DNA from 2 places in the Pseudomonas sp. CFBP 5748 genome. Region 1 is predicted to be linked to the other one. Evidence: predicted binding sites of a transcription regulator. Region 1 holds the regulator's gene; the other holds the start of a gene.
The links. Region 1 encodes FliA, which starts transcription of late flagellar genes. Its sites were predicted from a motif close to CTAAAGTTTNNNNNNNNNNNGCCGNTAA; they were not measured.

Region 1 (14,581 bases):
CGCGGTCGGAGTCGGTAAAGACCCCGATCAACGCTTCGGAAATGACTTTGTACTTGCCTTCGTTGACCGACGAGATCGAATACATGACCACGAAAAAGGCGAACAACAGCGTGATGAAGTCGGCGTAGGAAACCAGCCAGCGTTCATGATTGACGTGTTCTTCACGATGTCTGCGACGTGCCATGGTCCATACTCCCCATCAGTCCATGAAGCCCTGGAGCTTCAGCTCAATGGAACGCGGGTTTTCACCTTCGGCGATCGACAGGATCCCTTCCAGCAACATTTCGCGATAGCGCGACTGGCGCAATGCGATGGACTTGAGCTTGGCGGCGATCGGCAACAGCACCAGGTTGGCGCTCGCTACGCCGTAGATCGTGGCGACGAACGCCACAGCGATGCCGCTGCCCAGCTGCGACGGGTCGGCCAGGTTGCCCATCACGTGGATCAGGCCCATCACCGCACCGATGATGCCGATGGTCGGCGCGTAGCCGCCCATGCTTTCGAAGACTTTGGCCGCTTCGATGTCGCGGCTTTCCTGGGTGTAGAAATCCACCTCCAGGATGCTGCGGATGGCTTCTGGCTCCGCGCCATCCACCAGCAATTGCAGGCCTTTGCGGGAGTAGCTGTCGGGTTCGGCATCGGCCACCCCTTCCAACCCCAGCAGGCCTTCCTTGCGCGCAGTCAGGCTCCAGTTCACCACACGATCGATACCGCCAGCCAAGTCGACACGAGGAGGGAACAGAATCCAGATCAGCACCTGCATGGCACGCTTGAAAGCGCTCATAGGCGACTGCAACAGCGCGGCGCCAACAGTGCCGCCGATCACGATCAACGCTGCCGGGCCGTTGGCCAGGGCCCCAAGATGACCACCTTCCAGGTAATTGCCGCCAATAATGGCGACGAACGCCATGACAATGCCGATCAGGCTAAGCACATCCATTACAGGCACGCCTCGACCAGGTGTCTACCGATGTCATCCAACCCGTACACCGCGTCGGCGAGATCTGCTTTGACGATGGCCATCGGCATGCCGTAGATCACGCAACTGGCTTCATCCTGGGCCCAGATCGCACTGCCGCCCTGCTTGAGCAGGCGTGCGCCTTCGCGACCGTCGGCGCCCATGCCGGTGAGCACCACCGCCAGAACTTTGTCACCGTAGGACTTGGCGGCGGAACCGAAGGTGATGTCCACGCACGGCTTGTAGTTCAAACGTTCGTCGCCCGGCAGGATTTTCACCGCGCCGCGGCCATCGACCATCATCTGCTTGCCACCCGGGGCCAACAACGCCAGGCCCGGACGCAGGATGTCACCATCCTCGGCTTCCTTGACGCTGATGTTGCACAGTTTGTCCAATCGCTCGGCGAAGGCCTTGGTAAAGGCTGCGGGCATGTGCTGGATCAGCACGATAGGAGCCGGGAAATTGGCCGGCAACTGAGTCAGGACCCGCTGCAGCGCCACCGGCCCACCGGTGGACGTACCGATCGCGACCAGTTTGTAGGCTTTGCGCTTGGGTGCCGGCGACGACGCACTGACTGGCGCCGCACGTGCAGGCGCGGGTGCCGGAGCACTGCGCACCGGTGCCGGATTGAAACTGCCCGCCGAAGTCGGGGCTGGCGCAGGGCTTGGCGCAACCACAGGCGCCGGCGCGCTGTAGGCCCCAAGACGTCGGTTGCTGCGGGAAATGCTGTGGACCTTTTCGCACAGCAACTGCCGAACCTTGTCGGGGTTGCGCGAAATGTCTTCGAAGTTTTTCGGCAGGAAATCCACCGCCCCGGCGTCCAGCGCATCGAGGGTCACCCGGGCGCCTTCATGGGTCAGGGAGGAGAACATCAATACGGGAGTCGGGCAGCGCTGCATGATATGCCGCACGGCTGTGATGCCATCCATCATCGGCATCTCGTAGTCCATGGTGATCACGTCTGGTTTGAGTGCCAGCGCCTGATCGATCGCCTCTTTGCCGTTGGTCGCCGTACCGACGACTTGAATACTCGTATCCGCCGAAAGAATTTCCGAGACGCGGCGGCGGAAAAACCCCGAATCGTCCACCACCAGGACTTTAACTACCATAAACACTCCGTTAGACGAGGCGCGGCACTGGGCCACGCCCCTCCAGAATCAAATACGCCGGGCGGCGTAACGCTTGAGCATGCTTGGCACATCGAGAATCAATGCGATGCGACCGTCGCCGGTGATGGTGGCGCCGGACATGCCCGGGGTGCCCTGGAGCATCTTGCCCAATGGCTTGATGACCACTTCTTCCTGGCCCACCAACTGATCGACGACAAAGCCGATCCGCTGGGTGCCCACCGATAGGATCACCACGTGGCCTTCGCCCTGCTCCACATGAGCCGCGGAGCTGACCAGCCAGCGCTTGAGGTAGAACAGCGGCAGTGCCTTGTCCCGTACGATCACCACTTCCTGGCCGTCCACCACGTTGGTACGCGACAGGTCGAGGTGGAAGATCTCGTTGACGTTGACCAGCGGGAAGGCAAATGCCTGGTTGCCCAGCATGACCATCAGGGTCGGCATGATCGCCAGGGTCAGCGGGACCTTGATGACGATCTTCGAGCCCTGGCCCTTGGTCGAGTAGATGTTGATCGAACCGTTGAGCTGGGAAATCTTGGTTTTCACCACGTCCATGCCCACGCCACGGCCCGACACATCGGAAATCTCGGTCTTGGTCGAGAAGCCCGGGGCGAAGATCAGGTTGTAGCACTCGGTGTCGCTCAGGCGGTCGGCGGCGTCCTTGTCCATCACTCCGCGTTTCACCGCGATGGAACGCAACACGTTCGGGTCCATGCCTTTGCCGTCGTCGGAGATCGACAACAGGATGTGGTCACCCTCCTGCTCGGCGGCCAGCACGACCTTGCCGCTACGGACCTTGCCCGACTCTTCACGCTCTTGCGGCGATTCGATGCCGTGGTCGACGGCGTTGCGCACCAAGTGGACCAGCGGGTCGGCCAGGGCCTCGACAAGGTTTTTGTCGAGGTCGGTCTCTTCACCCACCAACTCCAGGTTGATTTCTTTCTTGAGCTGGCGAGCCAGGTCACGAACCAGGCGCGGGAAGCGCCCGAAGACTTTCTTGATCGGCTGCATCCGGGTCTTCATGACCGCGGTCTGCAAGTCGGCCGTGACCACGTCGAGGTTCGACACGGCCTTGGACATGGCTTCGTCCTGGCTGTTGAGGCCCAGGCGCACCAGACGGTTACGCACCAGCACCAGTTCGCCGACCATGTTCATGATCTCGTCCAGGCGTGCGGTGTCGACCCGAACGGTGGTCTCGGCTTCGCTCGCCGGTTTTTCCGCTGGAGCCGCCGCCGGGGCACGGGCGGCTGCCGGGGCAGCTGCCGCAGCAGGCTTGGGCGTCTCGGCCTTCGGCTCCGGTGCCTTGGCAGCGGGTTTTGGCACAGCCTTGGCCGCCGGCGCAGCAGTGGCGGTAGTCCCAGCAGCAGGGGCGGCCGTGGCCTTCCCGACCTCACTGAACTTGCCTTTGCCATGCAGTTCGTCGAGCAACGATTCGAATTCGTGATCACTGATCAGGTCACTGCCCGCCGCGGCGGCGGCAGGCTTGGCTGGCGCCGGTGCCGAAGCAATGGCCGAGTCCAGCGCGTCAACGGCAAACGTGCCCTTGCCATGCAACTGATCGAGCAAGGCTTCGAATTCGTCGTCGGTGATATCGGAGCTGTCGCCCGCCGCTTTCGGGGCGGCCGCGGCTGGCGCAGGCACAACCGCATCGGGCGCGAACTGGCCTTTGCCATGAAGCTGGTCGAGCAACGATTCGAACTCGTCGTCAGTGATTTCATCGCTGGCAGCGGCAGTCGACTCGCTGCTTGGTGCCGCAGGGGGGGCGGGAACTGCCGGGGCTGCGGCTTCAGCCTTGACGGCGTTCAGCGAGTCCAGCAATTGTTCAAATTCGTTATCGGTGATGTCGCCCGATTCCTCGGCGACCGGTTCTTCAGCGACCGCCTCGACAACCGGCGCGGCTTCGTCAGCCGATTGTGGCTCGGCCAGGCGTGCCAGCGCGGCGAGCAACTCAGGGGTGGCAGCGGTGATCGGCGAGCGCTCGCGCACTTCACTGAACATGCCGTTGACCGCATCCAGCGCTTCGAGCACCACGTCCATCAGTTCCGAATCAACGCGGCGTTCACCCTTGCGCAGGATGTCGAACACGTTTTCGGCAATGTGGCAGCACTCCACCAACTCATTGAGCTGGAGGAAGCCGGCGCCTCCTTTTACAGTGTGGAAACCGCGAAAAATTGCATTGAGCAAGTCCGCATCATCTGGTCGGCTTTCCAGCTCGACCAGCTGTTCAGACAGTTGCTCTAGAATCTCGCCGGCCTCAACCAGGAAATCCTGAAGGATCTCTTCATCGGCGCCGAAGCTCATTAATGGCTGCTCCTAAAACAGGGCTAAAACTCAGAATCCAAGGCTGGACAGCAAATCGTCCACATCGTCCTGACCGGACATAACGTCTTCTCTTTTATCGGCATGAATCTGCGGACCTTCACCCTGCGAGAGATGTTTTTGTGGATCTTTTTCAGCAAGTATCGCTTCACGGTCGTGTTCGATGCCTGCAAAGCGGTCGACCTGGCTGGCCATCAACACCAGTTTGAGCAGATTGCTTTCAACTTCGGTGACCAATTGGGTCACGCGCTTGATCACTTGGCCGGTCAAGTCCTGATAGTCCTGAGCCAGCAGAATGTCGTTGAGGTTGCTTGCCACGGCGCGGGTCTCGGTGCCGCTGCGCGTCAGGAAACCGTCGACCCGGCGGGCCAGCTCCCGAAACTCTTCAGCGCCGACTTCGCGACGCATGAACCGGCCCCAATCGGTGCTCAAGGCCTGGGCTTCTTCGCTCAGGCCATTGACCAGCGGCGTTGCGCTCTCCACCAAGTCCATGGTGCGGTTGGCTGCGGCCTCGGTCAGCTTGACCACATAACCCAGACGCTCGGTAGCGTCGGTGATCTGCGAGACTTCCTCGGCCTGCGGCATGTGCGGGTCGATCTGGAAATTGACAATTGCGCTGTGCAATTCACGCGTGAGCTTGCCCACTTCCTGATACAGACCTCGGTCACGGGTCTGGTTGAGCTCATGGATCATTTGAACCGCATCGCCAAAGCGGCCTTTTTCAAGGCTGTCGACCAGTTCGCGGGCATGTTTTTTCAGGGTCGATTCGAAGTCGCCCATTGAAGATTCGTTGTCCATAGCTCCCCCGTGGCGCCGTTAACCGATGCGTTCGAAGATTTTTTCGATCTTCTCTTTCAACGCCTGGGCCGTGAAGGGTTTGACCACATAGCCGTTCACACCGGCTTGGGCCGCTTCGATGATCTGCTCGCGCTTGGCTTCGGCAGTCACCATCAGCACCGGAAGGTGCTTGAGTTTTTCGTCGGCGCGTACATGGCGCAGCAAGTCGATACCGGTCATGCCGGGCATGTTCCAGTCAGTCACCAGAAAGTCGATGCTCCCGCTGTTGAGGACCGGAATGGCAGTAGTGCCATCGTCAGCCTCGACCGTGTTGGTGAACCCAAGGTCACGCAACAGGTTTTTTATGATCCGCCGCATCGTTGAGAAGTCATCAACGATGAGGATTTTCATGTTCTTGTCCAATTCGACCTCCAAGCAGTCTTAAACGCGCCCAGCACCTGAACGCGCCATTTCAATCAATCCGGCACAACACTCGACAACGGCCTGGAGCACCACGGTTGGAGACTGGCGCAGCGCATGCCAGACCAGCTCGTTCGCAATGCTCCCACACAGCTGTCAGCGCGCTCGCCACTCCCCCAAACGCCCCCGCAAACGGGCCGCGCACTGGCTGTGTAACTGGCTGACCCGCGATTCGCTGACCCCCAGGACCTCACCGATTTCCTTGAGGTTCAGCTCTTCGTCGTAGTACAGCGCCAAGACCAGTCGCTCACGCTCCGGCAAATTGGCAATCGCATCCGCCAGCGCGCTCTGGAAACGCTCATCTTCCAGGTCACGCGATGGCTCCATGTGAGCACTCGCGCCGTCCTCGTGCAGCCCTTCGTGTTCGCCGTCCTGCAGCAGGTCGTCGAAACTGAACAGGCGGCTGCCCAAGGTGTCGTTCAAAATCCCGTAATAATCATCGAGACTCAATTGGAGTTCGGCCGCAACCTCGTGATCTTTAGCGTCTCGCCCGGTTTTAGCTTCAATAGCGCGGATCGCGTCACTGACCATGCGGGTGTTGCGATGCACCGAACGCGGTGCCCAATCGCCCTTGCGGACCTCATCGAGCATCGCCCCACGAATGCGAATACCGGCATACGTTTCGAAACTGGCGCCTTTGCTCGCGTCGTATTTGTTCGACACTTCGAGCAGGCCGATCATGCCTGCCTGGATCAAGTCCTCAACCTGGACACTGGCCGGCAACCGCGCCAGCAAGTGGTAGGCGATACGCTTGACCAGTGGCGCGTAACGCTCGATCAGTTCGTATTGGGCGTCCCGTGCCGATTTTTTATAGAGATGGTTGTAACCGCTGGCTGTCATAGCACGGGCCCTGCTGTTTGTTGCACGAGACGCTCGACGAAAAACTCCAGGTGCCCGCGAGGGTTGGCCGGCAGTGGCCAGGTATCAACCTTCTGGGCGATAGCCTTGAACGCCAGCGCACATTTGGAACGGGGAAAGGCTTCATAAACCGCACGTTGCTTCTGGACAGCCTTGCGTACGCTTTCGTCGTAGGGCACAGCGCCGACGTATTGTAGGGCGACGTCCAGGAAACGATCCGTGACCTTTGTCAACTTGGCGAACAGGTTGCGACCTTCCTGCGGGCTCTGGGCCATGTTGGCCAGGACACGGAAGCGGTTCATGCCGTAGTCACGGTTCAATAACTTGATCAGGGCATAGGCGTCGGTGATGGACGTGGGTTCGTCGCAGACCACCAGGAGCACTTCCTGGGCAGCGCGGACGAAACTGACCACCGAGTCACCGATACCGGCAGCGGTGTCGATCACCAGCACATCGAGGTTATCACCGATGTCGCTGAAGGCCTGGATCAGGCCCGCGTGCTGGGCCGGGGTCAGGTGAACCATGCTCTGGGTGCCGGAGGCAGCCGGCACGATACGAATCCCGCCGGGCCCCTGCAGCAGCACGTCGCGCAGTTCGCAGCGGCCTTCAATCACGTCCGCCAGCGTGCGTTTGGGCGTGAGCCCCAACAGCACATCGACGTTCGCCAGGCCCAGGTCGGCGTCCAGCAGCATGACCCGTCGGCCAAGCTCTGCCAGAGCCAGGGACAAGTTCACTGACACGTTAGTCTTCCCGACGCCACCTTTGCCGCCGGTCACCGCGATCACCTGTACGGGATGCATGCTGCCCATGTTCGTTCTTTACCTTGTCTTACTTAGACGGAGGCCACATTACTGGCTGCGCGTTCCCATTCGGAACAATGCATGGCAGACCATCGATGTAGGTACAAAAAATATTCATGATTACCTCAGCCGACCTGCTTGGTCGGGCTGTGGTAGATATCAGCGAACATATCAGCCATGGCTTCTTCGCTGGGTTCTTCCTGCATTTGCACACTCACGGCACGACTGACCAGTTGATGACGGCGCGGCAGATGCAAATCATCCGGGATCCGCGGTCCGTCGGTCAGGTAGGCCACCGGTAATTCATGACCGATCGCCAGGCTCAGCACCTCGCCCAGGCTTGCCGTTTCGTCCAGCTTAGTCAGGATGCAGCCGGCCAGCCCGCAGCGTTTGTAGCTGTGGTACGCGGCGGTTAGAACCTGCTTTTGGCTAGTGGTTGCCAACACGAGATAATTTTTTGACTTGATACCGCGCCCGGCCAGGCTTTCGAGCTGCATGCGCAGGGCCGGATCGCTGGCTTGCAGGCCGGCGGTGTCGATCAGCACGACGCGTTTGCGCAGCAGCGGTTCCAGCGCCTGGACCAGGGACTGGCCCGGATCCACATGGGTCACCGACACATTGAGGATCCGGCCCAGGGTCTTGAGTTGTTCCTGGGCGCCGATGCGGAAACTGTCCATGCTCACCAGGGCGATGCTCTGGGCGCCGTACTTGAGTACATAACGGGCGGCGAGCTTGGCCAGGGTGGTGGTCTTGCCCATGCCGGCAGGGCCGACCATCGCAATCACCCCGCCCTCTTCCAGCGGCTCGACTTCCGGCGTGACGATCATCCGCGCCAAGTGTGCCAGCAACATGCGCCAGGCCTGGCGAGGCTCTTCGATACCGTTGATCAGCGCCAGCAGGTCACGGGACAACGGGCCGGACAAGCCGATGCGTTGCAGGCGACGCCAGAGGTTGGCCTGGGCCGGACGGCTGCCTTGCAGCTGGTTCCAGGCCAGGGAGCCGAGCTGAACCTCCATCAGTTCACGCAGGCTGTTGAGTTCAAAGCGCATCGAGTCCAGGGCACGCGGGTCAACACCCCTGGCTGGCGCGGCCTGCGCCGGGGCCGGGGCCGGACGACGCGGCTCGGCCTGGGCCTGCTCGACCAGCGGCTCGGCCGCGGTCAACGGCAGGCCGGCGGTGAGCGGCTGACCGGCGAACAATTGACGATTGCTGCCTGCGACACCTTCGCCTTCGCTACTGCGCAGGCTCAATTCGGCCTGGGCGCTGGCGATGCGCGACTGAGTCTTACGCAGCTCATCCTCGAGTTCCATGTTCGGAACGCGTGGGGCCAGCGCCGACAACTTGTAATCCAGGGCAGCCGTTAACTCGACACCGCCAGCGATCCGGCGATTGCCAATGATGGCTGCTTCAGCGCCCAACTCGTCACGAACCAGCTTCATGGCCTGACGCATATCGGCGGCGAAAAAACGCTTCACTTGCATAAACCACTACCTCAGCCGTTGGGCCCTACTGTCGCAACGATGGTCACTTGCTTGTTGTCCGGTATTTCCTGGTACGCCAGCACATGCAGCCCCGGGACCGCGAGGCGACCGAATCGCGAGAGCATCGCGCGAATCGGACCGGCCACCAGCAGGATCACTGGTTGGCCTTGCATCTCCTGCCGCTGGGCTGCATCAATCAACGAACGCTGCAGCTTCTCGGCCATGCTTGGCTCCAGCAGAACGCCCTCTTCCGAGCCTTGTCCTGCCTTCTGCAGACTATTGAGCAATATCTGTTCCAACCTTGGCTCCAGAGTGATCACAGGCAGCTCAGACTCAGTGCCTACAATGCTTTGGACGATTGCGCGGGATACGCCGACCCGAACCGCAGCCACCAAGGCGGCGGTATCTTGACTCTTGGATGCGTTGTTGGCGATAGCCTCGGCAATACTGCGAATGTCACGCACGGGCACCTGTTCGGCCAACAGCGCCTGCAACACCTTGAGCAACTGCGACAACGAAACCACGCCCGGCACCAGCTCTTCAGCCAGCTTCGGCGAGCCTTTAGCCAGTACTTGCAGGAGTTGCTGGACTTCTTCGTGACCGATCAGCTCACTGGAGTGCTTGTACAGAATCTGATTCAAGTGGGTCGCCACCACAGTGCTGGCGTCCACCACGGTGTAACCGAGGGACTGGGCCTGGGCCCGCTGGCTGATTTCAATCCACACCGCTTCCAGACCAAAAGCCGGATCCTTGGCGGTGATGCCGTTGAGGGTGCCGTAGACCTGGCCGGGGTTGATCGCCAACTCGCGGTCCGGATAGATCTCGGCTTCGGCCAGGATCACGCCCATCAGCGTCAGGCGGTAGGCGCTAGGCGCCAGGTCGAGGTTGTCGCGAATATGCACGGTGGGCATCAGGAAGCCCAAGTCCTGGGACAACTTCTTGCGCACGCCCTTGATCCGCGCCAGCAACTGCCCCCCCTGGTTGCGATCGACCAATGGAATCAGGCGGTAACCGACTTCCAGGCCGATCATGTCGATCGGCGTCACGTCATCCCAGCCCAGCTCCTTGGTCTCCATGGCTCGGGCCGGCGACGGCAGCAACTCCTGCTGGCGCTTGACCTCTTGCAGGGCCTGGACCTTCTGCACGTTCTGCTTCTTCCAGAACAGGTAGGCGCCACCCGCGGCAACCGCCGCCATGCTCAGGAAGGAAAAGTGCGGCATGCCGGGCACCAGGCCCATGACGGCCATCAGTCCGGCCGCAACCGCCAAAGCCTTGGGCGTGGCGAACATTTGCCGACCGATCTGCTTGCCCATATCTTCGGAGCCCGAAGCACGGGTCACCATGATCGCGGCCGCTGTAGATAACAACAGTGATGGCAATTGCGCCACCAAACCGTCACCGATGGTCAGCAGAGCGTAAACCTTGCCAGCGTCGCCGAACGTCATGCCGTGCTGGAAGATACCGACAGCCATGCCACCGATCAGGTTGATGAACAGAATCAACAGGCCGGCGATGGCGTCACCGCGCACGAATTTGCTCGCACCATCCATGGAGCCATAGAACTCAGCTTCCTGGGCCACTTCCAGACGACGGGCCTTGGCCTGGTTCTGGTCGATCAGCCCGGCGTTGAGGTCGGCGTCGATTGCCATTTGCTTGCCGGGCATCGCATCGAGGGTGAAACGCGCGCTCACCTCGGAAATCCGCCCGGCACCTTTGGTCACGACGACGAAGTTGATGATCATCAAGATGGCGAAGACCACGATACCGACTACGTAGTTACCGCCGATCACCACTTCACCGAAGGCCTGGATCACCTTACCGGCGGCAGCGTGACCTTCATGACCGTGAATCATCACCACCCGGGTGGACGCCACGTTCAACGCCAGGCGCATCAGCGTCGCCACCAGCAGAATGGTCGGGAACACCGCGAAATCCAATGGCCGCAGGGCATACACGCACACCAGCAGCACCACGATCGACAGGGCGATGTTGAACGTGAAAAACACGTCCAACAGGAACGGCGGCACCGGCAGCATCATCATGGCGAGCATGACCAGCAGCAACAGCGGCACACCCAGATTGCCCCGACTGAGGTCTGCTACGTTGCTGCGCGCGGTGCTGAGTAACTGAGAGCGATCCACCAATAATCCCCGTTCCTGTGAAGCAAACTTTTGACGCCCGCAGCGCCGTAAAACCTGCATGTGCAAAAAGCCGTCCAACTTTTGCGGGAACTGGAAATATCGCTCGCTCATGAGGCTCCAGGCCTTAAATTCCGCGCACCCGCCGATATGAGCCTCGGAGCAAAGGACTAATGGCCATCTTCGTGTATAGGCCCAATCACACTTGCCGCTAACACTCCTGAAGCGGAGCGTCAACCTGACACTTCTGAGAGTGGTTGAGACAGACGCGGAGGTATTGAATGAGTGACAGAGCGACTGTGGAGATATTGAGGGCAGCCGCAACAACCCAGTGGGGGCTTGCCATGACCGACAATATTTCCCTTGCCGTGCAAATGGATGTGAATCCAGACGACCTGGACGAAAACGGTGTATTGAAGCCTTATAGGGCTCCAGAGTTTCCCCCTTACCCTACCGACGAATTGGAGACCTGCGATGAGCAGCCATCCAACGGTGACGCGCCTCCAGCCGAAGAATTTCTTTCGTCACCCAGGATCGGCTGGTGCCCGAGTGGCAGCGTCAGTGATGGCATCTGCTCACCATTCAATAATATCCGTACTGACTGGATGGGCCGCTATGCCACCAGCAACCTGCGGGTTGACGAATTGATCCTGCCCGGCACCCACAACGCCGGCATGGACAAGCAGGCTTCTTACTCCAACAGCTACGATACCTGCCAGGACGTGTCGCCTCACAGCCAATTGCAAACAGGCATCAGGGCGCTCGACCTGAGGGTCCAGTTTTTCAGTGGCTACCCACAAGGTGATCGGAGAAGGTTCGCAATCTTCCACAGCTCGAACTCTGGCAGGAACATTGAAGGTGACGTTTTGCAGGCCGTCATCAATCTCTACACAGCCCACCGCAACGAGGTGGTCATCCTCGACTTTCATGACTTCAAGAATTTCACCGTCGCGGCACACCGCGAACTGGCCACGGTCATCAAGAATCGCCTGGGCAGTAAATTGATAGAGCCCAAATGGAAGACCCTGGTGCTCAGGCAGCTATGGGCCCTGCAGAAAACCGTAGTGATAGCCTACAACGATGAGCAACGAGACCCGCTGTTCTGGCCGGGCGTTAACCAGCGCTGGATCGGCAAGGATCGGCCCTCCAGCAGCGAATTGAAGAGTTTCATCGATCGGGTTGGCAACGAGACAAAGCCCGACTATCAATTGCGCGCCATCCAGGCCCATAAATACACCCTGGTCTATCAACCGGACGATATGTCACCGGACGTCATGAACTGGTTTGCAGCGGGTGAAAATAATTCGCCGATCATGAAGTTCTTTATCATCAACACCGATTGGTCCTTGCGTCACCGCTTTGTCGATAATTGCATCTATGCCAACAGTCTCAGAAACAGAAAAAGAGCCTCCGTGCATTGGACCCCCAATAATATTCCGGGGGGCATGATGGACGATTACTACCACGCAATCGTCGTTGAAACCTCCAATGGTAATTGGTCCTCATCGCTGTTCGCCCCCTCCAACCCGCCGGACGCAGCCACGATGCTGATCATTTGCCGCGCCCAGTTGCAAACCCTGTTGCATACATCCAACAGTGACTTTCCAAATGGGATCATTACGCTGGCGCAAAATAACGTGGTGCTCTTTCAATACACCCAGAAGAAGTGGGTATTGCAAAATACCCGGACTTATACCCCCAACAGCTCGGGAAACACGGTCCCTGCCCCGCTCGCCGATGAAAAACTCATCAAGTACCAGACAGGGGATGGTAATTGGACGGAACACATCAGCCTACCGACGTCTGCGCCGACCTACAGCTATGTCGAGATATCATCGAGCGCCGGCTATTACAGCCAGATCCATCGTCAATCCGGGCGGAGAGTCTACCGCTGCCAACGGGGAGACAAATATCTCTTCATGTTCAATCAAGGCGTCTGGCAGCCGGTCAAGCCAGCCATACACTCCTACGGCGCGGCCCAGGCCGGGGCCCAGATGGCAGATACCGGCACAGAGCAGACGCGGGTGCACTTCAAGGATGGCGACTGGATCGCGCAAATCACCCTGCCTGCCAATGCATGGCAGGGCGACACTGTTACCCTCACCTCCAACGCAACCTATACCGCTACCGTCATGGGCACCAACCTCGAATCAGGCGCCTCCGTACAACTGAGAAGAGGCGACACCCTTCACTATCGATACGTTGCCAGCATCGGCAAGTGGCGCAGTTGGCAGGGGCTGGATAACGAATGAAAAAACTTTGAACTGCCGACGGCAGCTTTCCCCTCTTCCCATACCCCTCGCCGACAACGCAGGGCCGTTCAAGGGCCGATGATCATCTAGGAATCACGCCGCAAATCCGGCGGAATTGGCAAGTCCTTGAGCGGTTCGGGACGCTTGCCCTTGCCGGCACGGTGTTGGCGGATCTGGTAGACGTAGGCCAGCACTTGGGCTACGGCCAGGTACAAGCCACCAGGGATTTCCTGATCGAGTTCAGTGGAGTAGTAGATTGAGCGCGCCAGGGCCGGGGATTCGAGCAACATCACTTCATTGGTCACGGCGATTTCACGGATCTTCAGCGCCAGGAAGTCGCTGCCCTTGGCCAGCAACACCGGAGCATTGCCTTTTTCGGGATCGTACTTGAGGGCCACGGCGTAGTGCGTCGGGTTGGTGATGACCACATCGGCGTCGGGGATCGCCGCCATCATCCGCCGCTGGGATACCTCGCGCTGCAACTGACGGATCCGCTGCTTGACCTCCGGCTTACCTTCCTGATCCTTGTACTCGTCGCGTATCTCCTGCTTGGTCATCATCAGCTTCTGCTTGCTCTGATACAGCTGGATCGGCACGTCGATGGCGGCGATCAGAATCAGGCCGCAGGCCATCCACAAGGTGCTCCAGCCCACTACTTGAACGCTGTGGATGATGGCCTGTTCCAGAGGCTCGTGGGCGATACGCAACAGATCGTCGATATTGCTCTGCAATACAGTCAACGCAACAAACAGGACCAGGAAGAACTTTCCAAGCGCCTTGAGCAGCTCCATCACGGCGGTGGTGGAGAACATGCGCTTGAGGCCTGCGGCCGGGTTCATACGACTGAACTTGGGCGCCATGGTACTGCCGGAAAACAACCAGCCGCCCAGGGAAATCGGACCTATAAGCGCGGCCAGCAGCAAGAAAATCAGAACCGGCTGCGCCGAAATAATTGCGATCTTGCCCGAGTGCAACAGGTATTGCCCCATGGCGCCCGGACTGAGCAATACTTCGCGAGGCAAGGAAAAGTTCAGGCGCATGATTTCCAGCAGGTCCAGGGCCAGCCCGCCGCCGTAAATCAACAAACCGCCCGCCCCCGCCAACATGATCGCCAAGGTATTGAGCTCCTTGGAGCGCGCAATCTCACCCTTTTCCCGGGATTCCTTCTTGCGCTTTTCCGTGGGGTCTTCTGTCTTGTCCTGACCACTCTCGCTCTCGGCCATGGTTCAGCGCGCCTGTGCCATGTCGCGTAGCAGCTGCAAAGCCTCGGTGGCCAGTGGCTGATACTGGTTGAGAATATCCCCCATGCTGATCCAGAAAATAACCATGCCCAGCACCAGGGTCAGCGGGAAGCCGATGGAAAAAATGTTCAACTGCGGCGCCGCCCGGGT
Region 2 (14,581 bases), on a different contig from region 1:
ACGGTCGCCTTTAAGGCCAGATGGACCTACTGCTCCCGATAGGCGGGCAACAAAAGCCCGCTCAAAAACACAACAATGAGGGCGTGAAAATGGTGTTGAAGAAAAGTGCAGCCGCAATCTTTTTTGCGGGCCTGTTGAGCGTCGCCAGCCAGGCAACGTTGGCAGCTGAAAGCGTCAACTTCGTCAGTTGGGGCGGCAGCACCCAGGACGCGCAGAAGCAGGCCTGGGCCGACCCGTTCAGCAAGGCCAGCGGCATCACCGTGGTCCAGGATGGCCCGACTGACTATGGCAAGCTCAAGGCCATGGTCGAAAGCGGCAACGTGCAGTGGGACGTGGTCGATGTCGAGGCAGACTTCGCCTTGCGCGCCGCCGCTGAAGGCCTGCTCGAACCCCTGGATTTCTCAGTCATCCAGCGCGACAAGATCGACCCGCGCTTCGTCTCCGATCACGGTGTCGGTTCGTTCTACTTCTCGTTCGTCCTCGGTTACAACGAAGGCAAGCTGGGCTCCGGCAAGCCCCAGGACTGGACCGCCCTGTTCGACACCAAAACCTACCCGGGCAAACGCGCCCTGTACAAATGGCCGAGCCCAGGCGTCCTTGAACTGGCCCTGCTGGCCGATGGCGTCGCGGCAGACAAGCTCTACCCGCTGGACCTGGACCGCGCCTTCAAGAAACTCGACACCATCAAGAAAGACATCGTCTGGTGGGGCGGCGGCGCCCAGTCCCAGCAACTGCTTGCCTCCGGCGAAGCCAGCATCGGGCAGTTCTGGAACGGGCGCATCTATGCCCTGCAACAGGACGGCGCGCCGGTTGGCGTGAGCTGGAAGCAGAACCTGGTCATGGCCGACATCCTGGTCATCCCAAAGGGTTCGAAAAACAAGGCCGCAGCCATGAAGTTCCTGGCCAACGCCAGCAGCGCCAAGGGCCAGGCCGACTTTTCCAACCTGACCGCCTATGCCCCGGTCAACGTCGACAGCGTCGCGCGCCTGGACTCGGTGCTCGCCCCCAACCTGCCGACCGCCTACGCCAAGGATCAGATCACGCTTGATTTCGCGTACTGGGCCAAGAACGGTCAGGACATCGCGACACGGTGGAACGAATGGCTGGTGAAATGAAAATGTCGGCAACGACACCCCGCACCGGGAGCGCCCTTGGCGCTGCCGGTACGGCAACCGGCAAGACGCTGGCGACTGCGCAAAACCCGTCGCTGGCCCAGCGCTGGCGCGGGGTCGGCAACCTGGTTCCCGCCCTGCTGTTCCTCGGCCTGTTCTTCCTGGCGCCGCTGATTGGCCTGCTGTTGCGTGGGGTGTTGGAACCGGTGCCCGGCTTGGGTAATTACGAGCAACTGTTCGCCAACTCGGCCTATGCCCGGGTGTTGTTCAACACCTTTTCGGTGGCCGGGCTGGTGACGCTGTTCAGCCTGTTGCTGGGCTTTCCCCTGGCCTGGGCCATCACCCTGGTGCCCCGAGGCTGGGGGCGCTGGATGCTGAACATCGTCTTGCTGTCGATGTGGACCAGCCTGCTGGCCCGCACCTACTCCTGGCTGGTGTTGTTGCAAGCCTCCGGGGTGATCAACAAGGCGTTGATGGCCATGGGCATCATCGACCAGCCGTTGGAGATGGTGCACAACCTCACCGGCGTGGTGATCGGCATGAGCTACATCATGATCCCGTTCATCGTCCTGCCGTTGCAGGCAACCATGCAGGCTATCGACCCGATGATCCTGCAGGCCGGCTCCATCTGTGGCGCCAGCCCCTGGACCAACTTCTTCCGGGTGTTCCTGCCACTGTGCCGACCGGGGCTGTTCTCCGGTGGGTTGATGGTGTTCGTGATGTCCCTCGGTTACTACGTGACCCCGGCACTGCTGGGCGGTGCGCAGAACATGATGCTGCCTGAATTCATCATCCAGCAGGTGCAGTCGTTCCTCAATTGGGGCCTGGCCAGTGCCGGCGCCGCCTTGTTGGTGGCGATCACCCTGGTGTTGTTCTACTTCTACCTGAAGCTCCAGCCGGAATCCCCGGTGGGTGCCAGCAACGCGAGGTAAGCCGTCATGCTCCTGACCCCCAATGCCATGAGCCGGCGCATGCGGTTCGGCCTGTACTTCACCACCGGCCTGATCGCGCTGTTCCTGCTGTTGCCGATCGTGTTCATCGTGCTGCTGTCGTTCGGTTCATCCCAGTGGCTGGTGTTCCCGCCACCGGGCTGGACGTTGAAATGGTACGGCCAGTTCTTCTCCAACCCCGACTGGATGAGCGCGGCGCTGACCAGCCTCAAGGTCGCGGTCCTGACCACCGTCTGCGCCGTGGCGCTGGGTTTGCCCACCGCGTTTGCCTTGGTCCGCGGACGTTTCCCGGGCCGGGAACTGCTCTATGGCCTGTTCACCCTGCCGATGATCGTGCCGCTGGTGATCATCGCGGTGGCGGTGTACGCGCTGTTCCTGAAACTGGGTTACACCGGGACGCTGTTCGCGTTCGTGGTCAGTCACGTGATCGTCGCACTGCCCTTCACCATTATCTCGATCATCAACTCGCTCAAGCTGTTCGACCAATCCATCGAGGACGCGGCGGTGATCTGCGGCGCCTCACGCCTGCAAGCGGTGTTCAAGGTGACGTTCCCGGCGATTCGCCCGGGCATGGTTGCCGGCGCCCTGTTCGCGTTCCTGGTGTCGTGGGACGAGGTGGTGCTGAGCGTGATGATGGCCAGCCCGACCCTGCAAACCCTGCCGGTAAAAATGTGGACCACCCTGCGCCAGGACCTGACGCCTGTGATCGCCGTCGCTTCGACGCTGCTGATCGGCCTCTCGGTGTTGGTGATGGTGATCGCCGCCGCCCTGCGCCGGCGCAATGAAATCAGCGCCTGAGCGCCTAGGAGAACACGATGAGTGCCGTCAAAGACCCCGCACAACAGCACAACAAGACCCTGGTCAGCCTGCGCAACCTGAACAAGCACTACGGCGACTTTGCCGCCGTGGACGATATCTCCCTGGACATCCAGGACGGTGAATTCCTGACCTTCCTCGGCTCCAGTGGCTCGGGCAAGAGCACCACGCTGTCGATGCTCGCCGGGTTTGAAACCCCCAGCAGCGGCGAGATCCTCGTGGACGGCAAGTCCCTGGTCAACGTCCCACCGCACAAACGCGACATCGGCATGGTGTTCCAGCGGTACTCGCTGTTCCCGCATCTGTCGGTGCGCGACAACATCGCGTTCCCTTTGGCGATCCGCAAACTGGCGACGGCTGAACGCGAGCGCCGGGTCGATGCGATGCTCAAGCTGGTGCAACTCGGAGAATTCGCCCATCGTCGTCCTTCGCAACTCTCCGGCGGCCAGCAGCAGCGCGTGGCGATTGCCCGGGCGCTGGTCTATGAGCCACGCATCCTGCTGATGGACGAACCTCTCGGCGCGCTGGACAAAAAACTCCGTGAAGACCTGCAAGATGAACTACGCCAGCTGCATCGGCGCCTGGGCATCACCATCGTCTACGTGACCCACGACCAGGAAGAAGCCATGCGCCTGTCCCAGCGCATTGCGATTTTCAGCCACGGCAAGATCGTCGGCCTGGGCAGCGGCTATGACCTCTATCAGAACCCGCCGAATGCCTTCGTGGCCTCGTTCTTGGGCAACTCCAATTTCCTCAAGCTCAAGGCCCAGGGCAACGCGGTGGCGACCTTTGAAGGCCAGTCACTGTCGATCCGCCTGACCGCCGGCCTGCAAACAGACCAGGATGTGCTGCTGATGGTGCGTCCGGAAAAAGCCCTCGCCTTGAGCGTCGAACAAGCCGCCCAGGAGCCCTTGGCAGCCGGCTGGAATGAAGTCTCGGCCAAGGTCGTCGAAGTGCTGTTTCTCGGCGAAAGCCAGACCTGCAGCGTGGTGACTTCCAGTGGAACCGCCATGACCGTCAAGGCGCTTTCCGCCGCCGGCATGCCCCTCAAGGCCGGCGACCCGGTGCGTGTGCGCTGGGCCACCGCCGATGCCTGCGTCTACACCCAATGGGTCGAGAGCGACCTGAACAAAGCCGCCGGTGCCCATTGATGAACGCCGCCTGCCCCTCCATGAAAGCCGCACCCGAGGATCGTCCAATGATCGACGCCGCCGTTTACAAACAAGTCATGGGCTCGTTCCCGTCCGGCGTGACGGTGATCACCACGCTCGATGACGATGGGCAAATCGTCGGCCTCACCGCCAGCGCGTTCAGCTCGTTGTCGATGGACCCGGCCCTGGTGCTGTTCTGCCCCAACTACAGCTCCGATTCCTACCCGGTGCTGATCAAGAACCGCCGCTTCGCCATCCACGTGCTCTCCGGCGGGCAACAGAACGAAGCCTACGCCTTCGCGCGCAAAGGCAAGGACAAGGCCCAGGGCATCGAGTGGACCCTGAGCGAGTTGGGCAACCCGCTGCTGAGCAATGCCACCGCCATCATCGAATGCGAACTGTGGCGTGAATACGAAGGCGGCGACCACGCCATCATGGTCGGTGCCGTGAAGAATCTGATCGTGCCGCAACACACACCGGGGCCGCTGGTTTATTGCCACGGCAAGATGGGCGCCCTGCCCGTCCTCGCCTGAACCGATCGTCAACGACAAGAGAAAGCGCCATGAAATTTTCCCTGTTTGTACACATGGAGCGTTGGGACGAAAGCGTCAGCCATCGCCAGTTGTTCGAGAACCTGAGCGAGCTGACCCTGCTGGCCGAGGCCGGCGGCTTCAGCACCGTGTGGATCGGCGAACACCACGCCATGGAATACACCATCTCGCCCAGCCCGATGCCGCTGCTGGCGTACCTGGCGGGCAAGACCACCACCATCCACCTCGGCGCCGGCACCATCATCGCGCCGTTCTGGCATCCGCTGCGGGTGGCCGGCGAATGCGCGCTGCTGGACGTGATCAGTAACGGCCGCATGGAAGTCGGTCTGGCCCGTGGCGCCTATCAGGTGGAGTTCGACCGCATGGCTGGCGGCATGCCAGCGTCCTCCGGCGGCCAGGCCCTGCGGGAAATGGTCCCGGTGGTGCGCGCCCTGTGGCAAGGCGACTACGCCCATGACGGCGAAATCTGGAAGTTCCCCACCTCCACCAGCGTGCCCAAGCCGATCCGCAAACCCTACCCGCCGATGTGGATCGCCGCCCGCGACCCGGACTCCCACAACTTCGCCGTCGCCAATGGCTGCAATGTGATGGTCACGCCGTTGATGAAGGGCGATGAAGAAGTCCTGGACCTGAAGAACAAGTTCCAGGCCGCCCTGGACAACAACCCTGACGTACCGCGCCCGCAATTGATGGTGCTGCGCCACACCCACGTGCATGCCGTGGACGATCCCGAGGGCTGGAAAGTCGGTGCCCAGGCAATCTCCAAGTTCTATCGCACCTTCGATGCCTGGTTCGGCAACAAGCAAGTGCCGGTCAACGGTTTCCTCGCGCCAAGCCCCGAAGAAAAATTCGCCGAGCGTCCGGAGTTCCAACTGGAAAACATCCGCAAGAACACCATGATTGGCACACCGCAGGAAATCATCGAGCGGATCAAGTACTACCAGGAATTGGGGGTGGATGAGTTCAGCTTCTGGTGCGACAACAGCTTGTCCCATGCCGAGAAGAAGAAGTCTCTGGAGTTGTTTATCCAGCAGGTGGTGCCGGCGTTTCGCTGATCCGCAGCCCTTGAGACCTGATAGTGGGAGCGAGCTTGCTCGCGATGGCGGCCGAAATCTGAAGGTGATCCCCAAAAAAATGCCCGGACTTCAAGGTCCGGGCATTTTGTTTTCAGGAGGGATCAGAACGTCACGCTGGCACTCAGGCGGGCGGTACGCGGTTCACCGACATTGACTTGCTGTTCGCTGCCGGTGGACGACGGGTAGTACTGCTTGTCGAACAGGTTGTCCACGTTCAACTGCAACGAGGTTTTGTGCCCCAGCACTGGAGATTCCCAGCGCAGGAACGCGTCGGCGACGGTGTAGCTGCTGAGCCAGAAGTCGTTGGCCTTGTTAGCGGCGCGCTCGCCGACATACCGCGCACCGGCGCCGGCGTGCCAGACACCGAATTCGGCTGGCACGTTCAGGTGGTGGCTCAGGTATAGGCTGGCGGTGTGCTTGGGTGCATCGGCGAGGCGATGGCCTTCGTCCTTGGGATCATCAAGTATTTCTGTATGGGTATAGGCGTAGGTGCCGATCAAGTCCCAACGCTCAGCCAGACGACCGGTGATGTCGAGTTCCAGGCCTTGGGAGCCGACTTTGCCGGCAGCCTCCGACAGGGTCACACCATTGACAGTGGAGGACGTCACAACGTTCTTTTTCACGATGTCGAACAGTGCCAGATTGATATTCAGCCCCGGCAATGGATCGTACTTGGCGCCGACTTCGTAACTGCGTCCTTCCTCCGGTTTAAAAGTGCTGAGATTGTCGTCGACGGTATCGTTGGGCTTGAAAGAGCGACTGTAGTTGCCATACAGAGACAGGGTCTCGGTGGCTTTATAGACCAGTCCCAGGAACGGAACAAAAGCATCACCATTGTCGTCACGAACCGGCACGCTCGTGATCAGCCCCTGCTTGCTGAATTGGTCGTAATGCTGGTAGCGCCCCCCAAAGACCAGGATCCAGCGATCATCCAGGTGCCAGTTGTCTTTCAGGTACACCGAGCTGGAAGTCAGTTTGTTGCTCAAGTTGCTTTGGCCTGGACTGATGACGCTGGGTTCTTCCAGACCACCGTACACCGGTGCTGTGATGTCGAAACCCGCTTGATAGGCCCCACGGTAGGTCTTGCCACGGAACTGATCGGATACCTGGTTATCCACGCCGATCAACAGGTCATGACGTTGACCGAATAGCTCCTGCTTGCCGATGAAATCCCAGCTGGCGTAGCGGGTTTCATCGTCGTAGTGCGCGCCGTTGGCAGCACGCTGGAAAACACCGCCGCTTGTCATCCGCGGCTGCGCGATTGAAAGGCTATACCGGTCATTGTTCCAGCCATAGGTGACCCGCGTTTTCCAATCCTCGCTCAGTTCATACTCAAACCGCGCCGTGGCCGTCTCGCGAATTCCCACGCTCTTGGCCCACGGCTCATCCAGACGCTTGTCATAGTCGATATCCTCCGGATGCCCATTCCTGAACACCGTTCCGCGATCGAATGGATTGGAATATTCGTTGTACTCGTAACTGAGGTTCAACGAAGCCCGCTCCCCCGTCCAAGCCAAGGACGGCGCCACCAGCGTGCTCTCGTTGACGCCGTAGTTGCGCCAGTAGTCCTCGTGCCCACGCTCGGCAATCAAACGATAAGCCAGGCCGGTATCGCCCAACGGCCCAGTGGTGTCCAGGGCCATGGTGCCGCCGCCCTCGCTGTAGGCCGAGCCGCTCAGCGTGGTGCTCTGGGTGTACTCGGGTTTCTTGCTGATGACGTTGACCAGGCCCCCAGGCTCCAGCGCGCCGTACAGCATCGAGGCCGGGCCCTTGAGCACTTCGACCCGTTCGGTGGTGGCGCTGAAGTTGTGCCCCAGGTTCGAACGCACGCCATCACGCAGGATCGAGCCGTCGTCGTTGGTGCCAAAACCACGCTTGACCAACGAGTCCCGCGAGCCGCCCAAGGTATTGCCCTGGCTGACGCCGCTGACGAACTTCATTGCGTCGGCCAGCGAACGCACCTGATAGTCGTCCAGGGTCTGCTGGGTCACCACGTTGATCGATTGCGCCTCTTCCTTGATCGGTACATCGCTTTTGCTCGCCGTGCTGGCTTGCGATGCCGTGTAGCCCTCGTCCTGAGTGATGCGACTGCCCTGGATGTCCGTAGCCGGCAGTTCAAGGGTGTCCTGTGCCCACACCGGACTTGCGATGAAGCAGCAAGACAAGGTTGGCAATACACACTTGATGAAGACGTTGCGATTAGCGAGGGGGGTGGAACGATTCAAGACGCTGCACTCATAGGGGGGGATGTTAATGAGAGCGAATATACTTTGAGAACGATTCCCAGTAAATCTTTTCTATTCATTACTGACCATCATCAAACCCCTGTGGGAGCGGGCTTGCTCGAATGCGATGGGTCAGTTGCATCAGTGTTGAATGTGCTACCGCCTTCGCGAGCAAGCCCGCTCCCACGGGTCCGTGCTGCGCTGGGCTACGCCAAATCACGTAAAGTGATATCAAATCGCCCTATCCCCCTAAAGCTTTGCCACTCGCGGTCGAATGTATTCCATTGAGAGATTTCTTTGCCCAGGAGCAGCGGCATGCAGACGTTAAAGGCCTTGTACGAGTCTATCGAAATGCAATTTTTCGATACGCTCACCAAAAAGCTGTCGAGCCTTTTCCTGCTGGTGTTGGTCAGTGGCCTGCTGTACTGGGTGGCCCTCAGCGCACGCGCCGATATCCTGCTGCAATTGCGCAACGCGCAGTTGGACGGCGCAATGCTGGGGCAGATCGAGGGTCGGCTCGACAGCCTCACCCATGCCCTGCTCTTCGGTGCGTTTCTGTCGCTGTGCATGATCAGCTTCATGGTCTGGTACTTGCGCCACCTCATCGTGCGCCCCGTCACCGCCATGACCAAGGCCCTGGAAGAGATCGCCAACGGCGAAGGCGACTTGTCCAAGGACCTGCCGCTGGTGACCCACGATGAGATTCGGACGCTGGCCGGCACCTGCAATCGTTTCCTGGCCAAGCAGCGGGAGATCATCAGCAACGTCCAGGCCCTGACCGTGCACATCGCCGTCGAATCGGCGCGTTCGCTGAAGAACATCAGCGATTCCAGTGACAGCGCTACCCACCAGGCCCGCTTCGCCAAGGAAGTGATGGACCAGAGCAACACCGCCGTGGGCCGCATTGAAGAAGTCTCGCGCCAGACCCAGGGCATCTCCAGCACCACCGCCCAGAACCTGAGCATGGCCCGCGACTCCTACGCCGAGCTGCTGGAAGTGACTGGCAACATCAGTGAAATCTCCAGCAGCCTCAATGAATTCGCGACGCTGGTGGGCGCCTTGAACCAGCGCTCTTCAAGCATCAAATCCATTGTCGGGTTGATCCAGCAAATCTCTGCCCAGACCAACCTGCTGGCCCTCAACGCTGCCATCGAAGCCGCCCGGGCTGGCGAAAGTGGCCGGGGCTTCGCCGTAGTGGCCGATGAAGTGCGCACATTGGCGCAGAATGTCAGCCGGGCAACGGACGATATCTCGCGCAACATCGACGCCATGCTTGAAGAGGTCGGCTCCACCCACGAGCAGACCACCCAGATCAGCCACAGCGCCCGGGAAACTCAGAAAGTGGTGGAGCGCGCCTCCGGTCATTTCGAAAGTATGATCGGCGATTTCGAATCCACCAACGGCAAACTGGCGGACATTGCCACGCATATCCAGCAGTTCGCCGACAGCAATACGGGCATCAACGAACGGGTGACCCAGATCCATGCCGATAGCCAGTTGATCGACCAGCGTATGCAGCATTCGGCGACGGCGACCCGTGACCTCTCCGGTGTTGCCGAAAAAGTGCAGGCGCTGTTGGGTCGGTTCGTGCTCGGCCACGGCAAGCTGGATGCCGCCATCACCCGGGCCAGCCAGTGCCGCGACATCCTCCAGGTACGCCTGGAAGCGCTGCAAAAGGAAGGCCTCAACCTGTTCGACCAGAACTACCAATTGATCCCCGGCACCGACCCCAAGCAATACATGACCGGCTATACCGAACGCTTTGCCCAGGTCTGCCAGGAAGAATGCGACAAGCTCACCCGCAGCACGCCGGGTGGCAAGGTGTCGTTTATCGTCGATACCAAGGGCTATTGCCCGGTGAACAACAGCTGGGTGTCGAAGCCGCCCACGGGTGATCGCACAGTCGACCTGCCGGTATGCCGCAACAAACGGATCTTCGGCGACCCGATCGGCCTGCGCGCAGCGGGCAACGTCCAGCGCTTCCTGCTCCAGACCTACCTGCGCGATACCGGGGAAATCATGACCGAGATCGACGTACCCTTCTTCTTCGGCGGCCGTCATTGGGGCAACTTGCGGGTGGGTTTCGATGCGGCGGTGTTGTTGGCGGAGTGATCGCCAGGCAAATACCCCGTGGCGAGGGCGCTTGCTGCCACAGGGTTTGCATTTTAATGGTGTATCCGGGCCGACGCTGAGGTCTTCAGCGAGCCAAGCAAGCCGCTGCGGGTCGCCCGGTTGACGGCACTCACCAAGGCCTTCAAGGACGCCGACAGGAAGCTGCCATCGCGCGCCGCGCCGAAGATGAACTGGCTGCCCAAGCGGATCTCGACGTAGGCAATCGCTTCGGATTGAGCTCCGTCGCGCGTCGCATGCTCGTGGTAATCGGCAATGTCCAGGTTGATGCCGCAAGCGGCGAGCGCATCGACCATGGCCGCCAACGGGCCGTTACCCTCGCCGGCCAGGTGCACCAGGCCCTGTGGTCCGTCCAGCCGCGCATCGATGTAGGTCGTGTCGCCTTCGCTGACCACCTGCGGTTTACCGAGCCGGTACGGCATCCCTTCGGTGAGGTATTGCTCGGTAAAACACTCCAGGATCATTTCGCTGGTGATCTCCCGGCCTGTATCGTCAGCCACTTGCTGGACCAGGCCGCTGAACTCCATTTGCAGGCGCCGCGGCAGGACGATGCCGTATTGCTCCAGCAGGTAGGCCACGCCGCCCTTGCCGGACTGGCTGTTGACGCGGATGACCGCCTCATAGCTGCGCCCCATGTCTGCCGGGTCGATGGGCAAGTAAGGGACTTCCCAAAACCCCTCGGGGCGGGCATTGCGGGCGGCAAAGCCTTTCTTGATCGCGTCCTGATGCGAACCGGAAAACGCCGTGAATACCAGCTCGCCGGCATAGGGATGCCGCGGGTGGGTCGGCAACTGGTTGCAGTACTCGACTTCACGCTGCACATGCACGATGTCGGAAAAGTCCAGCCGTGGGGAAATCCCGCTGGTGTAGAGGTTCATTGCCAGCGTGAGGATATCGACGTTACCGGTACGCTCGCCATTGCCAAACAGCGTTCCTTCGATCCGCTGGGCACCCGCCAGGCAAGCCTGCTCGGCCGTGGCGACACCGGTGCCGCGGTCGTTGTGCGGATGGACGCTGATGATCACGCTGTCCAAACGACTGAAGTGACGGCAGAACCATTCGATCTGATCGGCAAACACGTTCGCGGTGGAGACCTCCACGGTGGTCGGCAGATTGAGGATCATTTTGTTCTGCGGGGTGGGCTCGAATTGCGCGGCCACGGCCTCACAAATCTCCAGGCCGAAATCCAGCTCGGTGAAACAGAAGGTTTCCGGCGAATACTGGAACGTCCACTCGGTCTGCGGGTACTGCTGCATCAGCGCCTTGATTTCCCGCGTTGCATCGGTGGCAATCTTGATGCAACCGGCTTTATCGACCCCGAACACCACATCACGGAACACCGGTGCGGTGGCGTTGTAGACATGAACGATGGCCCGCGGGGCGCCCTTCAGCGCTTCGAAGGTTCGCTCGATCAAATGCGTACGCGCCTGGGTCATGACCTGGATGGTCACGTCCGGTGGAATTTTGTTGCCCTCGATCAACTCACGCACATAGTCGAAATCGGTCTGCGAAGCGGCGGGGAAACCCACCTCAATCTCCTTGAAGCCGGTCTTGACCAACAGCTCGAAGAACCGCCGCTTGCGCTCGGCGTTCATCGGCTCGATGAGCGCCTGGTTGCCATCGCGCATGTCGACGCTGCACCAGGTCGGTGCCTGGCGCTGGACCTTGGACGGCCATTGCCGGTCAGGCAAGTCCACGGTGGAGAAATGGCGGTATTTGAGGGAAGGGTCGCTGAGCATCATGCGTTCGTCTCCTTGAGGACAACAGCCACTGGATCGATTCGCGGGAGGCGAACCAGATTGGATCCAATACACCGTATTCTAGAGATTGCCGGCTGCTCAAGGATTGCAAACCATGTCTTAAAATAAGAATAAAATGATAACAAAAACGAATTATCAAAACTTTTCAGCAATAAATAATCAAAATAGCCGCACCATCAACAACGCCAAAAACCTGCACGTCAACGCGCCCCCGTGCACCAATTACGACCACCACTAAGTTAATCAGCCCTACAGCCGATAAAGGACAGGTGCGGGTGAAATCGCTTTTGGCTGATGACTTATTTATGACTGAAGATGCTGGCAACGACTCAATCGTTCTTTCCCCGGGCTCGCCAACCCGAAGCTTCACCCGTCGTACCTTCCCGGCCATCATGCTCCTGCTGTTTGTCATGTCCGCATTGGCGATCGCCGTGTTGCTCAACATCACCCAGGTCCAGGACCAGCGCGCCCGTGAACAGAGCCTGTTTTTTGCCCAGCGGGCCATTGATGGTATCCGCACGGGCATCGGGCGGGACCTGAGCGATTATTCCAAGTGGAGCGATGCTTACCGGCATTTGCATGTCGAAATGGACAAAGAGTGGGCCTACGACCAGGAAAATGTCGGCAGCAGCGTTTACTCGCTCTACGGTTACCAGGCGGTGTTTGTCATTTCCCCGACAGGTAAAACCGTCTATTCGGTGATCGATGGCAAGATGGATGAGGTCGATGCCGACACATGGCTGACCGGCAACCTGCGCGCATTGGAGGAAAAAGCCAGTGCATCGGAGAACCGCGATGAAGTTGTCGTCGAACTGTTGCATCACGACGGCATGCCCGCGTTCGTCGCCACTTCCGCCATCACCACCGGCACGGACGATAGCGTGGCCGAAATCCCCGGCCCGCCCAGCCTGCTGCTGTTCGTAAAAGTCCTCGATTCCGCCGCCCTGCAAGGCCTGGCGCGGGACTTTGCCCTGCCCGATGCCCATATCGCCAGAACACCGGGCCCCAGTGATACCGCCCAGGTGCTGCTCGACAACTTGACCCAAGAGGCCCTGGCATGGCGGCCATCGACGCCGGGTCAGGATCTGCGCAGGATCCTGCTGCCCTTGCTGGCCCTGGCATTACTGGTCTTGGCCTTTCTGGCGCTGGCCGTGTTACGCCATGCCCTGGCCATGCTCCGCGCACAGGAGCGCCAGTACACCAGCTTACTGGCTCACCGCAAGGCCTTGGAACGCAGTGAAGAACGCTTCAAAGACATTGCCGAAGTGTCCTCTGACTGGCTGTGGGAGATCGACTCGAACGGGACGCTGACCTACCTGTCTGATCGCTTCGAACAAGTGACCGGGTTCAGCCCTGCCGAGTGGTTGGGCAAGCCCCTCTACCGGCTGCTGCACCCCCACGGTGGCTCGATTTCGATTGCCCAATGGTTGCTCGGCGGCGCCGACAGCGCCTCATCCGCCCCACTGTTATGCGAGTACACCGCACGCAACCAGCGCATCCGCACCTGCAAGCTGTCGGTGCGGGCCATCGAATCCGGCGCGTTGGGATTTCGCGGCACCGCCACCGATATCACCGACGAGCTACGGGCCCTGGCGCAGATCAAGCATCTTTCCCTGCACGACCCGCTGACCGGCCTGGCCAACCGAAACCATCTGTTCGATTGCCTGCGCAAGCACCTGGATCGATCTGACGGTACCTCGCTGGCGGTGTTGAACCTGGACATGGATCGGTTCAAACCGGTCAACGATTCCCTGGGGCATGCCGTGGGGGACAAGGTGCTCAGGGAGGTGGCCCATATCCTTCAGCAAAACGTGCGCGACACCGATCTGGTGGCCCGTCTGGGCGGTGATGAGTTTGTCATCGTCATGCCCGACCCGGGCAATGCGCACGATCTCGATCAACTCTGTGAGCGCTTGATCGATTGCATGCAACGCCCCATGCACCTGGACGGTAATACCCTGTACCTGGGGGTGAGCATCGGCGTTGTCTGGTCGCAACCCGGCGACGAACATGCCGATGAATTATTGCGCCACGCTGATATTGCCTTGTATGCGGCCAAGGCGGCTGGTCGTAATACCTGGCGCGTATATGTCGAGGCCATGGGCAATGTGGCCCGCGACCGTCGACGATACGAGCAACAACTACGTGATGCGATGCAGGAGGATCAGCTGGAGCTGCGTTATCTACCGCGCTTCAACGTGAGCGCCGAGCAACTGCATGGCTTTGAAGCCCAGACCTTCTGGCATCATCCCGAAAAAGGTGAACTGGGCGGGTCCGACTTCATACCGGTCGCCGAAGCGTCAGGCCAGTTGGAAGAACTGGGGACCTGGATGCTGATCAACGTCTGTGAGGAAGCAGCTACCTGGCCGACCGCCGTCAGCGTGTCCGTCGCGGTTTCGCCCAAGTGGTTCAGCAGCAGCTTTCTGCTCAACCAGGTGCAAACGGCCCTTGACGCAAGCGGCCTGGAGCCTCATCGGCTGACCCTGGAAGTGGCCGAAGGGGTGCTGTTGGCCGACCATAAGACCGTCGCCCGCACCCTTCATACCCTGAAAGATCTCGGCGTACGGATCAACATCGACAAGTTCGGCACGAGCATCGCATCCCTTCGCGAAGTATTGAACCAGCCGTTCGATGGCATCCGCTTCGATCGCAATATCCTCGCGCAGCTGGGCTTGGAACATGACCAGGAAGGCGTCCTGGCGATGATCCGATTGAGCCGCAGCGTAGGGCTGATGGTCACCGCCGAAGGCATCGAAAACGCCCGGCAATTCAGCCAACTGCGCAGCGTCGCTTGCGACCATGTGCAAGGC

Region 2: ACWNZ1_RS09830 (methyl-accepting chemotaxis protein) is a predicted target of FliA. The motif match lies at 8,131-8,158, and genes of this name have one in related genera.

The regions. Positions count from the first base shown of each region.
Region 1 covers NZ_JBSPTN010000001.1:241,120-255,700, reverse strand. The annotation lists gene motD (flagellar motor protein MotD) at 1-184, opposite strand, end outside; gene ACWNZ1_RS01225 (flagellar motor protein) at 200-940, opposite strand; gene ACWNZ1_RS01220 (protein-glutamate methylesterase/protein-glutamine glutaminase) at 940-2,067, opposite strand; gene ACWNZ1_RS01215 (chemotaxis protein CheA) at 2,116-4,386, opposite strand; gene ACWNZ1_RS01210 (protein phosphatase CheZ) at 4,417-5,202, opposite strand; gene ACWNZ1_RS01205 (chemotaxis response regulator CheY) at 5,221-5,592, opposite strand; gene fliA (RNA polymerase sigma factor FliA) at 5,758-6,501, opposite strand; gene fleN (flagellar synthesis regulator FleN) at 6,498-7,328, opposite strand; gene flhF (flagellar biosynthesis protein FlhF) at 7,445-8,800, opposite strand; gene flhA (flagellar biosynthesis protein FlhA) at 8,812-10,941, opposite strand; gene ACWNZ1_RS01180 (hypothetical protein) at 11,283-13,190, shown strand; gene flhB (flagellar biosynthesis protein FlhB) at 13,277-14,413, opposite strand; gene fliR (flagellar biosynthetic protein FliR) at 14,417-14,581, opposite strand, start outside.
Region 2 covers NZ_JBSPTN010000003.1:515,896-530,476, forward strand. The annotation lists gene ACWNZ1_RS09795 (ABC transporter substrate-binding protein) at 90-1,115, shown strand; gene ACWNZ1_RS09800 (ABC transporter permease) at 1,112-2,044, shown strand; gene ACWNZ1_RS09805 (ABC transporter permease) at 2,051-2,860, shown strand; gene ACWNZ1_RS09810 (ABC transporter ATP-binding protein) at 2,878-4,029, shown strand; gene ACWNZ1_RS09815 (flavin reductase family protein) at 4,077-4,562, shown strand; gene ACWNZ1_RS09820 (LLM class flavin-dependent oxidoreductase) at 4,592-5,635, shown strand; gene ACWNZ1_RS09825 (TonB-dependent siderophore receptor) at 5,758-7,881, opposite strand; gene ACWNZ1_RS09830 (methyl-accepting chemotaxis protein) at 8,197-9,993, shown strand; gene leuA (2-isopropylmalate synthase) at 10,047-11,753, opposite strand; gene ACWNZ1_RS09840 (bifunctional diguanylate cyclase/phosphodiesterase) at 12,077-14,581, shown strand, end outside.